Regions from separate parts of the Priestia sp. Y58 genome, predicted to be linked through region 3. Evidence: riboswitches for the same ligand, from Rfam matches in the RefSeq annotation. Region 3 holds a riboswitch; each other region holds the start of a gene.

Region 1 (3,133 bases), on a different contig from region 3:
GTAAAAAGCTGATTGGCTTTTTACCATCAAATCCAATTGCTCCGTAGGCAAAGTCGTGTACCACACAAATATCGTGCTTGGCAGCAAACGCCACGGTGTCTTCAAAAAATTCTGCCGTTGCCACTGCACCAGTAGGATTATTGGGATAGTTTAAAAACATGAGCTTTGCCTGTTCTTTAGCACGTTCACTTATCTCTTCGTATACGGGTAGAAAATGATTTTTAGCCGTGAGCGGCATCACTTCCATCTTGGCTTTTGCAAGCTCTACTCCAGACCAGTAATCAGGATATCCAGGATCCGGAACCAGCACCGTATCTCCAGGGTTTAATAAGCACTGCGGGATTTCAACAAGTCCACCCTTCCCGCCAAACAAAATAGCTACTTCTTTTTCGGGATCCACATCAACCCCGTATTCTCGCTTATAAAAAGTCGCAACGGCCTCTTTCAAAAACTGATGCCCCCGAAATGGAGAATATTTATGATGTATAGGATTAGCGCTTGCTTTTTGCAGTGTTTCTACAATATGTGAAGGAGTAGGCTGATCAGGATTTCCCTGCCCTAAGTTAATAACGTCGTGCCCTTGGGCCATTACTTTTCCTACCTTGCCTACAAGTGATGCAAAAAATTGTTTTGGTAAACTTTTTAATAGTTCCGATTGCTCAAATTGTTTCATCATCGCACACCTTCTCAAAAAATTCTTGAAATTCTAGTCACAAATAATATATTGTAATACTCAACTTGTAAAGTCATTTTTTTCAACTACTAAAAAAGGACGGATGATAAAGTGAGTGTAAAAATTACGTGTTTGCAGCTTGATATTGCGTTTGGAAACCCAACTAAAAACCGAAAATATATTCAACAAAAAATGACAGAAGCTCTGAAAGAAAACCCTGATATCCTGGTGCTTCCTGAGCTATGGGATACAGCTTATGATTTGACGCGGCTAGACGAAATTGCAGATGATGAAGGACAGCAGGCCAAGCAATTAATCTCTCAGTTTGCTAAAACGAACGAAGTAAATATTGTGGCAGGCTCGATCGCGAAAAAAACAGAGCAAGGCGTCACGAATACGATGTATATTTTTGACCGAAAAGGTCGTGAAGTATCACAATACAGTAAACTGCACTTGTTTAAATTAATGGATGAGCACCTCTATCTAGAAGCAGGAACGGCAAAAAATCTTTTTACACTTGAACAGTCACTATGCGCAGGAGTTATTTGTTACGATATTCGTTTTCCAGAATGGATTCGGGTTCATACTAGCAGCGGAGCAGAAGTCTTGTTTGTTGTCGCTCAGTGGCCGGCTCCAAGACTTGCCCACTGGAAAGCACTTCTCATTAGCCGTGCAATCGAAAATCAATGCTATGTAATCGCGTGTAATCGTGTAGGCCAAGATCCTAATAACACATTTGCCGGACATTCCTTAGTCATCGATCCGTGGGGAGAAATAATCGCTGAAGCTGGCGATAGCGAAGAACTTTTAAGTGCTGACGTTAACCTGGAACTTGTAAAAGAAATTCGCAAACAAATTCCTGTCTTTACAGATCGCCGCACAGAATTTTATTAATTATGTATTGACAGCCGTTTTTTTGCATGATACGATTTTCACCAGATATCATAAAATATTCAAACAAATCAAAATTGAATAAGTAATCGTACTCTTATCAAGAGTTGGCTGAGGGATTTGGCCCTGTGAAGCCCAGCAACCGACCGTCATTCCATCCTAAGATGGATCACACCCGTAAAACATGTTTTACAAAGGCACGGTGCTAATTCCAACAGAAAGTAATTCTTTCTGGCAGATAAGAGGTTTGAACACTACAATCAAGCCTCTTTCCAACGAAAGAGGCTTTTATATTTTCTAAAATTATAAAAGCCTCCATATATTCTTAAACCTATTAACTTAGTAAACAAATCAGTTTAATAAACTATGGAGGGATTCCGATGTCAACAACAAAAACAGAGAAGTATCAGCCTTTAACAGAAATTTCAGCAATCAAACTTGTGAAAAAGCTAGGTCTTTTTGATGCCACAGAAGCGCTGACTGCCCGTGAAATTGGTGACGGCAACTTAAATCTCGTCTTTCACATCATAAATGATCAAACGAATAAATCCATTATCGTCAAACAAGCACTTCCCTATGCAAAAGTTGTAGGCGAAAGCTGGCCTCTATCATTGAACCGTGCCACAATTGAAAGCAATGCGCTCAAGCAATTTGGTGCATTTACGCCAGAACTTGTGCCCGCTGTTTATTACCACGATGAAACGCTTGCTGTTACGGTCATGGAAGATCTGTCTCATTTAACGATTTCTCGCGCCGGACTTATTCAAGGTGAAAGTTATCCTCTGCTCTCACAGCATATCGGTTCTTTTTTAGGACATATTGCGTTCAAAACGTCTGATTTCGCCTTAAAGCCTCAGGATAAAAAAGAAGAAATTGTTAAGTACAGCAACCCGGACTTATGCAATATTACGGAAGATTTAGTTTTTACAGATCCTTTTTTTGATATTGATACAAATGAATTCGAAAAAGCGCTGCGTCCTGATGTAGAAGAATTATGGAATGATAGTGATGTAAAGCTACAAGCAGCAAAATTAAAATATAAATTTTTAACAAATGCGCAAACGCTAATCCACGGTGATTTACATACAGGCAGCATCTTTGCTAGCAGTCAAGAAACAAAAGTGATTGATCCAGAGTTTGCTTTTTACGGTCCGTTTGGATTCGATTTAGGACAATTTGTTGCGAATTTATTTTTAAATGCTCTTTCTCGAGAAACAAATCGCGAACCATTATTTGAACACATTACGAACACATGGAACGTATTTAAAGATACCTTTACTGCGCTTTGGCATTCTGAAAACACTGAACCTTTCGCTAAAGATGAGCGCTTATTACATGAAATTTTAACGCAAACGTGGCAAGATGCTGTTGGATATGCAGGATGTGAAATCATTCGACGTACAATTGGCTTAGCTCACGTCGCAGACTTAGACGAAATTTCTTCAGAGGAAAGAAAAATTAACGCTAAACGTACTGCGTTAAAAATTGGACGCTATTTGCTTCTGCACCAACAAGACGTTTCACCAAATGAATTTGAACATTTACTTCGATAACGAATAATGTACACAA
Region 2 (3,133 bases), on a different contig from region 3:
GACACAATGGCATATAAAGGTTTGTTTTGCCAAAGCTGTCCTTTGGACGTTAAAAATAAAAGCAAGCCCAATAAAATACCTAGAACAAACGTGGCTATAACTGAAATAGCCGTCATATATAGTGTTTCATTTGTCGCTTGAATAAAATCATCTAAAATAACGTTTGGAAATAGTTTCTCAAGCATTTGTCATTACCTCCACTTCTACCTGCTGCTCATGAATGTATGCAATGACTTTTTCAACTTCTGTTAATTCTCCGTCTAAATGAACGAACAACGTTCCGTATGAACCTGTTTGTGTATGCGAAATCTTTCCTTGCAAAATATTAATCGTTACATCAAACTGTTTTAAAATCGTTGTAATGAGCGGTTGCTCTGCTTTTCCGCCAACAAACGTCAGCTGAATAATTTGCCCGCTTGGATACAGCTCTTTTACTTGTTCAATTGTTTCAAACGTTTCTTCTGGTTCAGAAATTTGTTGAACGAATCGCTTTGTAATCGGCTGCTTAGGTTTTCTGAATACTTCTAACACCTGTCCTTCTTCTACCACTGCCCCATTTTCCATAACGGCTACTCGATGACAAATTTTACGAATAACGTGCATTTCATGAGTAATGAGTACAATGGTTAACCCTAGCTTCTCATTAATATCTACTAACAGATCTAAAATGGAATCTGTCGTTTGAGGATCAAGCGCTGATGTTGCTTCATCACACAGCAATACTTTTGGGTTATTGGCTAGCGCTCGAGCAATACCAACACGCTGCTTCTGTCCACCGCTAAGCTGGGATGGATAAGCATTTTCACGCCCTTCAAGCCCGACTAGCTTGATAAGCTCGTCTACTCGTTTCATTCTTTTTTCTTTTGAGATCCCTGCTATTTCTAACGGAAAGGCAATATTTTCTCGCACCGTACGCGACCACAAGATATTAAAGTGCTGAAATACCATACTAATTTCTTGTCTAGCTTTTCTGAGTTTTCCGCCTTTAATTTTTCCAATATCATTACCTGCTACTTCGACCGTTCCTGTCGTTGGTGTTTCTAACCCGTTTAGCAAGCGAATTAAAGAACTTTTCCCCGCTCCGCTGTAACCAATGATTCCGTAAATTTCGCCTTGGTTAACGGTTAGATTCACATTATCAACAGCTGTTACTTGACCGCTTTTAGCCTGATAAATTTTTGTAACGCCTGTTAATGTAATCATATTTCTTCACCTTCTTTAGTAAAAACTTAATTATGTTAGGTTGCCCTATAGGATAAAAAAGCCGTAAAACAATTTTCCCCATTAAAAAAGCCTCTCTGCGCATGACAGAAAGGCTCGATATTTAATCCTTTCTCTCATCTTTCAAAGCGCATAGCTTTGCAGGAATTGGCACCATTTCAGTTAGTCTGACGGTTGCCGGGTTTCACAGGGCTCAGTCCCTCCACCTCTCTTGATAAGAGTTCGCAACAATTATTTTGTTTTTAGGAAATATTCATTCATTTATGAACATTCATGAGTGTGATTTTAGCATGTGTCAGATAGGCTGTCAACAGATTTTGTTCTTGGGATAATATCCCAAGATTTCAACAGCCCCAACGGTTTGCTCTCGTTCCATTTCTTCATTTTAAACAAACGTTTGATTATCGAAGCTCTTCAAGTACGTGCTCGATGGAATGAAAGGCATAGAGTTTTTTTACCATTTCGCCATTTTTCACTTCAATCAAACAAGGTACACTTTCAATTGAAAATGCTTCTGCTTTTGAAGGCATATAATTTAAATTGCTCATTCCGATGGTCACACCGGGCAGCATCGCTTCTGCTACGGTTAACATTTTTTTTGCCAGCTGACATGTCCCGCAAAAAGGGGTATGGAAAAAGATAAACGCTCTTTGTCCTTCTTTTAACTGATCGTCAAGCTGTTTTTCACTCCATTCTTGCATGTTGCTCATTCCTTTTATGTTAAAAATTCTGCATTAACATCGATATTGGCACTCAGTAATACTGTTGCTATGTGATGTCTAGGGGCGGCAGCAACCTCTCGGTACATTTTATCAATATATAGATGCTCTGCTTCCGGAAGCTCTCGTTTAAATTGTTTTCTCAGCTTATTCCCTGAATCATCAGAGTCAACGAGTATGTATACCTCTTTGTTAAACGTACAGTCAATAATTTCATCCAGCTTTGATAAACTAATCGTACCGTTTGTACAGATAATTTCAATTGGTTCTCGAATGATATCTTGAATACGCTTTTTATCTGATTTTCCTTCGACAATAATTACTTTTTCAATTTCAATTAGCCCCATTTTCATCACCCATAATCGTCAGTTGTATAGTAACATCATTTCTTTATGCTATACAATATTCGTTAATGTATCACAGTTCACCTGTTTTTTAAAAGAAATTTGCAAGAAAGAACTCTTTTAAAAGGCAGTTTAGGCCATATTGTTTCCATAAAACAAGAAAAACAGCGGCAGTTGCCACTGTTTAGCACCATCCTGCTTCTTCGTCGCAGTCTGTATATTTTTGCGTTTCACCTTGTTTTTGTACGTCCGCGTATTGATAGAACTTATTATTTTCTTGCGAATATCCTTCTTCAAAACGGTATTCATTGCCGCTTGTTCCGTAACTAACTTCACCAATTGGCTGCTTATCAACATATAATTTCATACCGCCGTCATGAAATTTAGCTGTAACGCGATCTGTAACGTCCATTTTTTGTTTTTCAAACATAAAAAGACACTCCTTTAGCTTGTTTACTAATAGAGTGTCCAGTCAAAAACTTTTCATAAAGACAATTTATGGAGGAATATTATCCTTCGTTTGTCATTTCTTCGTATTGCTCTGCTGTCATTAGCTTGTCTACTTGAGAAGCATCGGATGGTTTGATTGTAATCATCCATGCTTCTTCGTATGGAGATTCATTAACAAGCTCAGGGCTATCGCTTAAGTTGTCGTTTACTGCTACAACTTCACCGCTAATTGGTGCATAAAGCTCAGAAACTGTTTTTACTGATTCAACGCTGCCAAACGGCTCGTCAGCTTCTACTGTTGCTCCTACTTCTGGCAGTTCAACGAATACGATGTCTCCAAGCTCAGCTTGAGCGAAATGTGTAATACCTACGCGGACAACGTCTCCTTCTGTTTTTACC
Region 3 (3,133 bases):
AAAGGATGTACATGATGACAGAAACAGTGCTACAAGTAGATCATGTCAGTAAAGTAATTGGGAAGAAAACCATTTTGCATGATGTATCCTTATCGGTTGAGCGCGGTGAGATTTTCGGATTGCTTGGTCCAAATGGCTCTGGAAAGACAACGCTAATTCGTACCGTCGTAGGGCTAATTAAAGAAACAGAGGGAACGATTACCGTTAATGGGTTTCCTTTAAAAGAACAGTTTACATCAGCTATGAAATCAATTGGAGCGATTATCGAAAACCCTGAGTTTTATGATTATCTGACGGGCTATCAAAATTTAAAACACTTTGCGAATATGCATGAAGGGATCACATCAGAACGCTTGGATGAAGTGATTGCTTTAGTAAAGCTTGAAAACAGCATTCATGCAAAAGTGAAGACGTATTCTCTTGGGATGAGACAGCGTTTAGGAGTAGCTCAAGCTATTTTACATAAGCCTGCATTGCTTTTACTAGACGAACCAACAAATGGTCTAGACCCAGCGGGAATGAGAGAGTTTCGTACATATTTACAAACGCTTTGCAGGGAAGAAGGAATTTCAATCTTAATCGCGAGCCACTTATTAAAAGAAGTAGAAGCATTATGTGACCGCGTTGGCATTATTCAAAACGGCGAGTTAAAAGCTATTCAAGATCTATCTCCAAATCGTCAAGATCAAGGAATGTACGTAGAATTTGAAGTGTCTGATGCACAAAAAGCAGCGAATCTTTTATCACAAGAATTTGAAGTAACGGTGAGATCACATAGTATCGACGTGGCGATTGTAAAAGAGCAGATTCCAGCTGTGAATAAAAAATTAGTGGACAGCGATATTTCAGTCTACCGAATTACCCCTGTGTATGAGACGCTTGAAGATTCGTTTATGTCCGTTACGGAAGGAGAGCACCATGCTTAAGCTAATTCAAAATGAACATATGAAATGGTTTCACAAAAGAAGTACAAAAATCACGTTTATTACAATCGGCATTTTAACTCTTTGTATGGCTCTTTTAATGAAGAAAGTAGCAAACAGTGCAGGAACAGAAGACAATATTTTGAACTTCCTGTCATTTAGTTCAGGTATGCTGATTCTCGTTCAATTTTTCGCGCTTGCTGTTGGAGGGTCAATGGTTGCAAAAGAGTTTGAAGCAGGTACCATTAAGCTTCTTTTAATTCGCCCTGCTAGACGTTCAACGATTTTAGCATCCAAGTACATAACGCTCATTTTAATTAGCTTGTATTATTTACTGAGCTATTTGCTTTTTTCGTTTGTATGGGGAGCATTGTTCTTTGGCTTTGCCAGTCTAGAAGGAGATGCGCAGCTGCTTAAAAACATTACGCTTACGTATGACAGTGCGTATATGGAAACGTTTATGATGATGACGTTCGCATTCATGCTGTCGTCTTTATTTAGAAACAGCGCGCTTGCTTCAAGTCTAGCTATTGTCGTAAGTATCGGAGCGAAAGCAGTAACTGGAATAGTGTCAGAGTTTGGTTTATGGTGGGGGAAATTTTTACTGTTCGCCAACACAAACTTTGTGCAGTATATGAACGGAATGAAGACGATGTTTGACGGCATGACGATTCCATTTTCAATCTTCATCTTAGTTGCACACTTTGTCTTCTTTATGGGCGTGGCTTGGGCAGCGTTTTTAAAACGTGACGTAGCTAATTGATGTGAGAATTTTCGCACTATACATTTTTCTGAAATAGCATTTGACAATTAAATAAAAAGAGATTACAGTAGTGAAAGACTATTTTTAAAACAACTATAAACTTCTTATCAAGAGAGACGGAGGGACTGGCCCTATGATGTCTCGGCAACTGGCTGTACGCAGTGCGGTGCCAAATCCAGCAGACGATGTTTCGTTTGGAAGATGAGAAGGGTAATCTTATGATACAAATAAGAGACCTCTTCTTGTCAATAAGAAGAGGTCTTTTTTATTACGTAAACAAGAGGTGTTAAGAATGGAACAACAAAAAGGAAACGGCTGGGCGCTGTTACCGCTGGGCGTCTTTTTAGTCCTGTTTGTCGGATCAGGAATTATAACGGGAGATTTTTATAAGCTGCCTGTATTAGTAGCCATTATTATTGCAGCTATTGTAGCGCTGGCTATGAACCGCAAAGATTCACTTAATGTAAAAGTGGAGCGTTTTGCTAAAGGAGCAGGGCATCCTGATATCATTATTATGGTGCTTATTTTTATTTTAGCAGGTGCTTTTTCTGAAGTCGCTAAAGGTATGGGAGCTGTTGACTCAACAGTAAACTTAGCGCTTTCCGTGCTTCCGCAAAGTTTAGTCGTAGCAGGAATCTTTGTTATTGGCGCATTCATTTCAATTTCGATGGGAACATCAATGGGAACAATTGCTGCGCTAGGACCTATCGCTGTAGGAATCAGTGAGCAAGCGCATGTTTCTGTTACATTGGCAATAGCAGGTGTAATTGGCGGTGCAATGTTTGGTGATAATTTATCTGTTGTTTCTGATACAACGATTGCGGCAGTTCGTACGCAAAAAACAAATATGACGGATAAATTGAAAGTGAACTTTTTTATCGTACTTCCTGCAGCGATTGTTACGGTAATTTTATTGCTTGTAATGACGCTAGGCAACACGTCATCAGTAGAAATTAAAGATTTCAGCTGGTTTAAAATCTTGCCTTATATCGGCGTACTCGTTGCTGCAGTATTTGGTGCAAACGTATTAAGCATTTTAACCGGAGGAATCGTGCTAGCCGGCGTAATTGGATTAGCTGACGGAAGCTACACGCTTTCTTCTCTTGCTAAAACTGTGACAGAAGGTATTGGCGGAATGTCAGAGTTAATTATTTTATCTCTATTAATTGGCGGAATGGTTGAGCTCATCCGCTATAACGGCGGTATTCAGTTCTTATTGAATTTATTAACACGACGCATCCAAACGAAAAAAGGTGGAGAATTCAGCATCGCTGGGTTGGTAAGTTTAACAAATTTAGCAACGGCTAATAACACGATTTCAATTATTACAGCAGGTCCGTTAGCAAAAGAAATCTCTGATAAGTATTCAATTGATAATCGTAAATCAGCCAGTCTGCTTGACTTGTTTTCATGCAGCGTTCAAGGGCTTATCCCTTACGGCGCACAA
Region 4 (3,133 bases), on a different contig from region 3:
TACTAGAGGACCGACAGCATTTGCCACGTTATTCATTCCAGCTGAGAAGGCTTCAAAGAATCCCGTGGCTATAACTAAAATCGTTAAAACTCTTTTCCATTTTCCCTCTACTTCTTTTTTATGCGCTCTGCGTTTTATCACTTTTCCAATCAAAAAAGCAATAACAAATGAAACCAGCGGAACAATAATCCAAAAAGACATGATAACTAAAAGTTTTTCCACATACAGAGATTGATAAGCTACTCCTACTCCAACAACTGAACCAACCGTTACTTCACTTGTTGATAGAGGGATACCAATTAAATTCGCGAAAAAGAGTGACAGCGTTGCAGCAGCCAGAATGATAATAACTAATTCTACTGACAGCAATTTTTCAGGTATGATACCTGAACTGATGGTTTTTACCACCTCGCCGCCCCCGATAATGGCTCCGAGCACAATACCTACAGCACAGATGAACAGGGCTACTCTTCGCTTTTTAATCGCACCGGAGCCGTATGAAACGCCCATAGCTGCTGCTGCACCGCTTGCCCCAATATTCATTGCAAAAAAAAGCGCAATGATAAAGGCAACATATAAAAGCATCATTTATTCAGCTCTTTCGTATTTAAGATTCGTGTAATCCGCATTCAACTTTTTGTGTACCTGCCCATCTTCCTGAACGTAAATCGTCTACATTGTAGGCAGGTGCGGTACAGGGCTCACAGCCGATGCTTGGGTAGCCTTGATCATGAAGTTTGTTATATGGTAAATCATGCTTATACACATAGCGCCAAACTTCTTTCCAAGACCAATGAATTAACGGGCAGACTTTCACTTTCTTGAATTTCTCATCTTTATTAAAATAATTCGTGTTGGCACGAGATTCAGACTGCTCGCGTCTCAAACCAGAAATCCACGCATCATAAGGAGCAAGAGATTCCCTTAACGGGATGATTTTTCGAATTTGACAGCATAAGTTAGGCTGACTCTTCCAAAGCTCATCTCCATGTTTCTCAGCTTGTTCTGCAAGCGTTAAATCCGGTTTTTTCATATGAATACGCAAATCAGGAAAGCGTTCTTTAATTGCATCAATTACTTCATATGTTTCTTTAAAATGAACGCCCGTATCTAAAAAGACAATTTCAGCATCTTTTTTCACTTTTGAAATTAAATCAATTAACACGATCCCTTCAATACCAAAGCTTGATGCATAAATAATTGAATCTCCGTAGGTATCATACGCCCACTGCAATGCTGAAAGGGCTCCTTTTGTTTCGTCTTCACTGTCGAACTCTGGAAATGTATCACTCCAGTTTTCGTACGTATATAAGTCTGCCATTTTCTTCACTCCAATTCTTAGTTATCCGCGTTATCCAATAAAAAAAGACGGTTTTACCCACTAGAATTGGATAAAACCGCCTCTAGTGTGTCTAGTCAGCGAAACTATTTAATTCTTACTTTGCTTCCACGTGCTCAAAGATTTGTTTTAAGTCGGGGGTTACAGTCATTAATGTCCTTCCTTAAATTATCGCTTGCGCTATATCAAAATAAAAAGTCTTCCATATTGAAAGACTGGGTAGGCAATAAATTTTCACCTTATCTTTCAAAATGATACACACTTTGCTGGAGTTAGCACCTTGCTAAGCAGGTTGCCGGGGTTCAGCGGGCCAGATCCCTCCACCACTCTTGATAAGCATTTTTTAAAAATTTTAGCATATTTAGAATATTTGTCAACATTAAAAATCATATATCCGATAAGAAAACTATACTTTAAATTCACAGAAATATCTATACTTTTATTTAAAACAACATATGTAAATTTAAACCAAATGTGAACATACCAGTTTATAAAACGCTTTCTTTTTTCTCCAACTTTTTATATTCTCTTGCTAAATAAAACACAAAACCTCCCTATAAAATTAATAAGGGATTTATAAGCTTTACGGATAATTCACCCACATTAGCACACATTACAGATAACACTGACTGACAGATAGGAGCTATATAAGATGGAGAGACAACCTTTTCAATTAGACGATACAATTAAAAATAATGTGCGAACATATTTACAGCAAATTTCAACTGAAGCCTCTAATTTAATTAAACATTTAGACACGAGTGATCATTGTATCCTATGTGATTTTGAGGAGATGAGAAGGTTATTTCAAGATGTTCAAGCTACGGCCGCCTCTTATTACTTGCGTCATTACTTATCGCCTTATACATTTGAATATGCTGCTCTGTCCTTAGCTATTCATAACCTTTCTGAGAAACGTCACGGCGCTTTAATTGTCATTGAACGGGAACAAAATGTAGACCCTCTTATTCAAAAAGGAATGCCTATTCAAGCTCCTGTCAGCGCTACGCTAGTTGAAACACTGTTCTATCCAGGGACACCCTTACATGACGGAGCCGTCCTAATTAGAAATAATCAGCTTATCTCAGCTGCTAATGTTTTACCTCTCTCGTCTATTATTTCAACGACCAAAAAATTGGGAACACGTCACCGTGCAGCCATTGGAATGTCGGAAAAATCGGATGCATTAATTTTAGTTGTATCTGAAGAAACAGGCAAAATTTCGTTTGCTCTTGATGGAAGCCTCTACCCTATTCACTCCAGCAAAAATATGATTTAAGAGCCCTTTCCTGATAAGCAGCCCTATCTTGACTTCTATATCCTTTCTCTTTAATATATTTCATAGTTTTTACATACTATAGATACGGGTGATGCATATGACAATTTTAAAATTTGAACATGTAGGCGTTCAAGTAAAGGATATAGAAGAATCTATTGAGTTCTATACGCAAAAAGTGGGATTAGAGCTCATCGAAACACTACCACATACCGATCCATCTTTGAAGCTAGCTTTTCTAGGTTTAGAAGGCAATGTAATCGTAGAGTTAATTCAAGGGTATAACTCAAGCTTACCTAACGAAGGTAAAGTACATCATTTCGCGCTAGCAGTAGATGGAATTGAAGAGGAGTTTGAGCGTTTAAAATCAGCAGGCGTTTCATTTGTGGAAGAAAACATTGTAACTTTGCCAAATGGAGCAAGATACTTATTTTTCTACGGTCCAGACAAAGAATGGATTGAATATTACGAAGTAAAAAGATAAAGATATCTTATACCTTCAGTGAAAAATGGTCATA

Evidence for each region. Region 3 has a riboswitch for S-adenosylmethionine ahead of MMB68_RS11935 (Na+/H+ antiporter NhaC family protein). Riboswitches for the same ligand answer to the same signal wherever they lie in the genome.
Region 1: linked by a shared signal. The riboswitch ahead of mtnK (S-methyl-5-thioribose kinase) and the one ahead of MMB68_RS11935 (Na+/H+ antiporter NhaC family protein) in region 3 are both predicted to bind S-adenosylmethionine.
Region 2: linked by a shared signal. The riboswitch ahead of MMB68_RS18385 (methionine ABC transporter ATP-binding protein) and the one ahead of MMB68_RS11935 (Na+/H+ antiporter NhaC family protein) in region 3 are both predicted to bind S-adenosylmethionine.
Region 4: linked by a shared signal. The riboswitch ahead of MMB68_RS18050 (phosphoadenylyl-sulfate reductase) and the one ahead of MMB68_RS11935 (Na+/H+ antiporter NhaC family protein) in region 3 are both predicted to bind S-adenosylmethionine.

The regions. Positions count from the first base shown of each region.
Region 1 covers NZ_JAKWFL010000004.1:240,515-243,647, reverse strand. Annotated here, with positions in the region: gene MMB68_RS14510 (pyridoxal phosphate-dependent aminotransferase) at 1-673, opposite strand, end outside; gene MMB68_RS14505 (carbon-nitrogen family hydrolase) at 785-1,567, shown strand; SAM riboswitch class I at 1,659-1,809, shown strand; gene mtnK (S-methyl-5-thioribose kinase) at 1,945-3,117, shown strand.
Region 2 covers NZ_JAKWFL010000006.1:64,696-67,828, forward strand. Annotated here, with positions in the region: gene MMB68_RS18380 (methionine ABC transporter permease) at 1-185, opposite strand, end outside; gene MMB68_RS18385 (methionine ABC transporter ATP-binding protein) at 178-1,203, opposite strand; SAM riboswitch class I at 1,335-1,442, opposite strand; gene MMB68_RS18390 (thioredoxin family protein) at 1,623-1,922, opposite strand; gene MMB68_RS18395 (toprim domain-containing protein) at 1,937-2,287, opposite strand; gene MMB68_RS18400 (YusG family protein) at 2,469-2,714, opposite strand; gene gcvH (glycine cleavage system protein GcvH) at 2,794-3,133, opposite strand, start outside.
Region 3 covers NZ_JAKWFL010000003.1:367,840-370,972, forward strand. Annotated here, with positions in the region: gene MMB68_RS11925 (ABC transporter ATP-binding protein) at 15-926, shown strand; gene MMB68_RS11930 (ABC transporter permease) at 919-1,686, shown strand; SAM riboswitch class I at 1,788-1,894, shown strand; gene MMB68_RS11935 (Na+/H+ antiporter NhaC family protein) at 1,979-3,133, shown strand, end outside.
Region 4 covers NZ_JAKWFL010000006.1:7,949-11,081, forward strand. Annotated here, with positions in the region: gene MMB68_RS18045 (inorganic phosphate transporter) at 1-588, opposite strand, end outside; gene MMB68_RS18050 (phosphoadenylyl-sulfate reductase) at 608-1,321, opposite strand; SAM riboswitch class I at 1,576-1,678, opposite strand; gene cdaS (sporulation-specific diadenylate cyclase CdaS) at 1,992-2,618, shown strand; gene MMB68_RS18060 (VOC family protein) at 2,716-3,099, shown strand.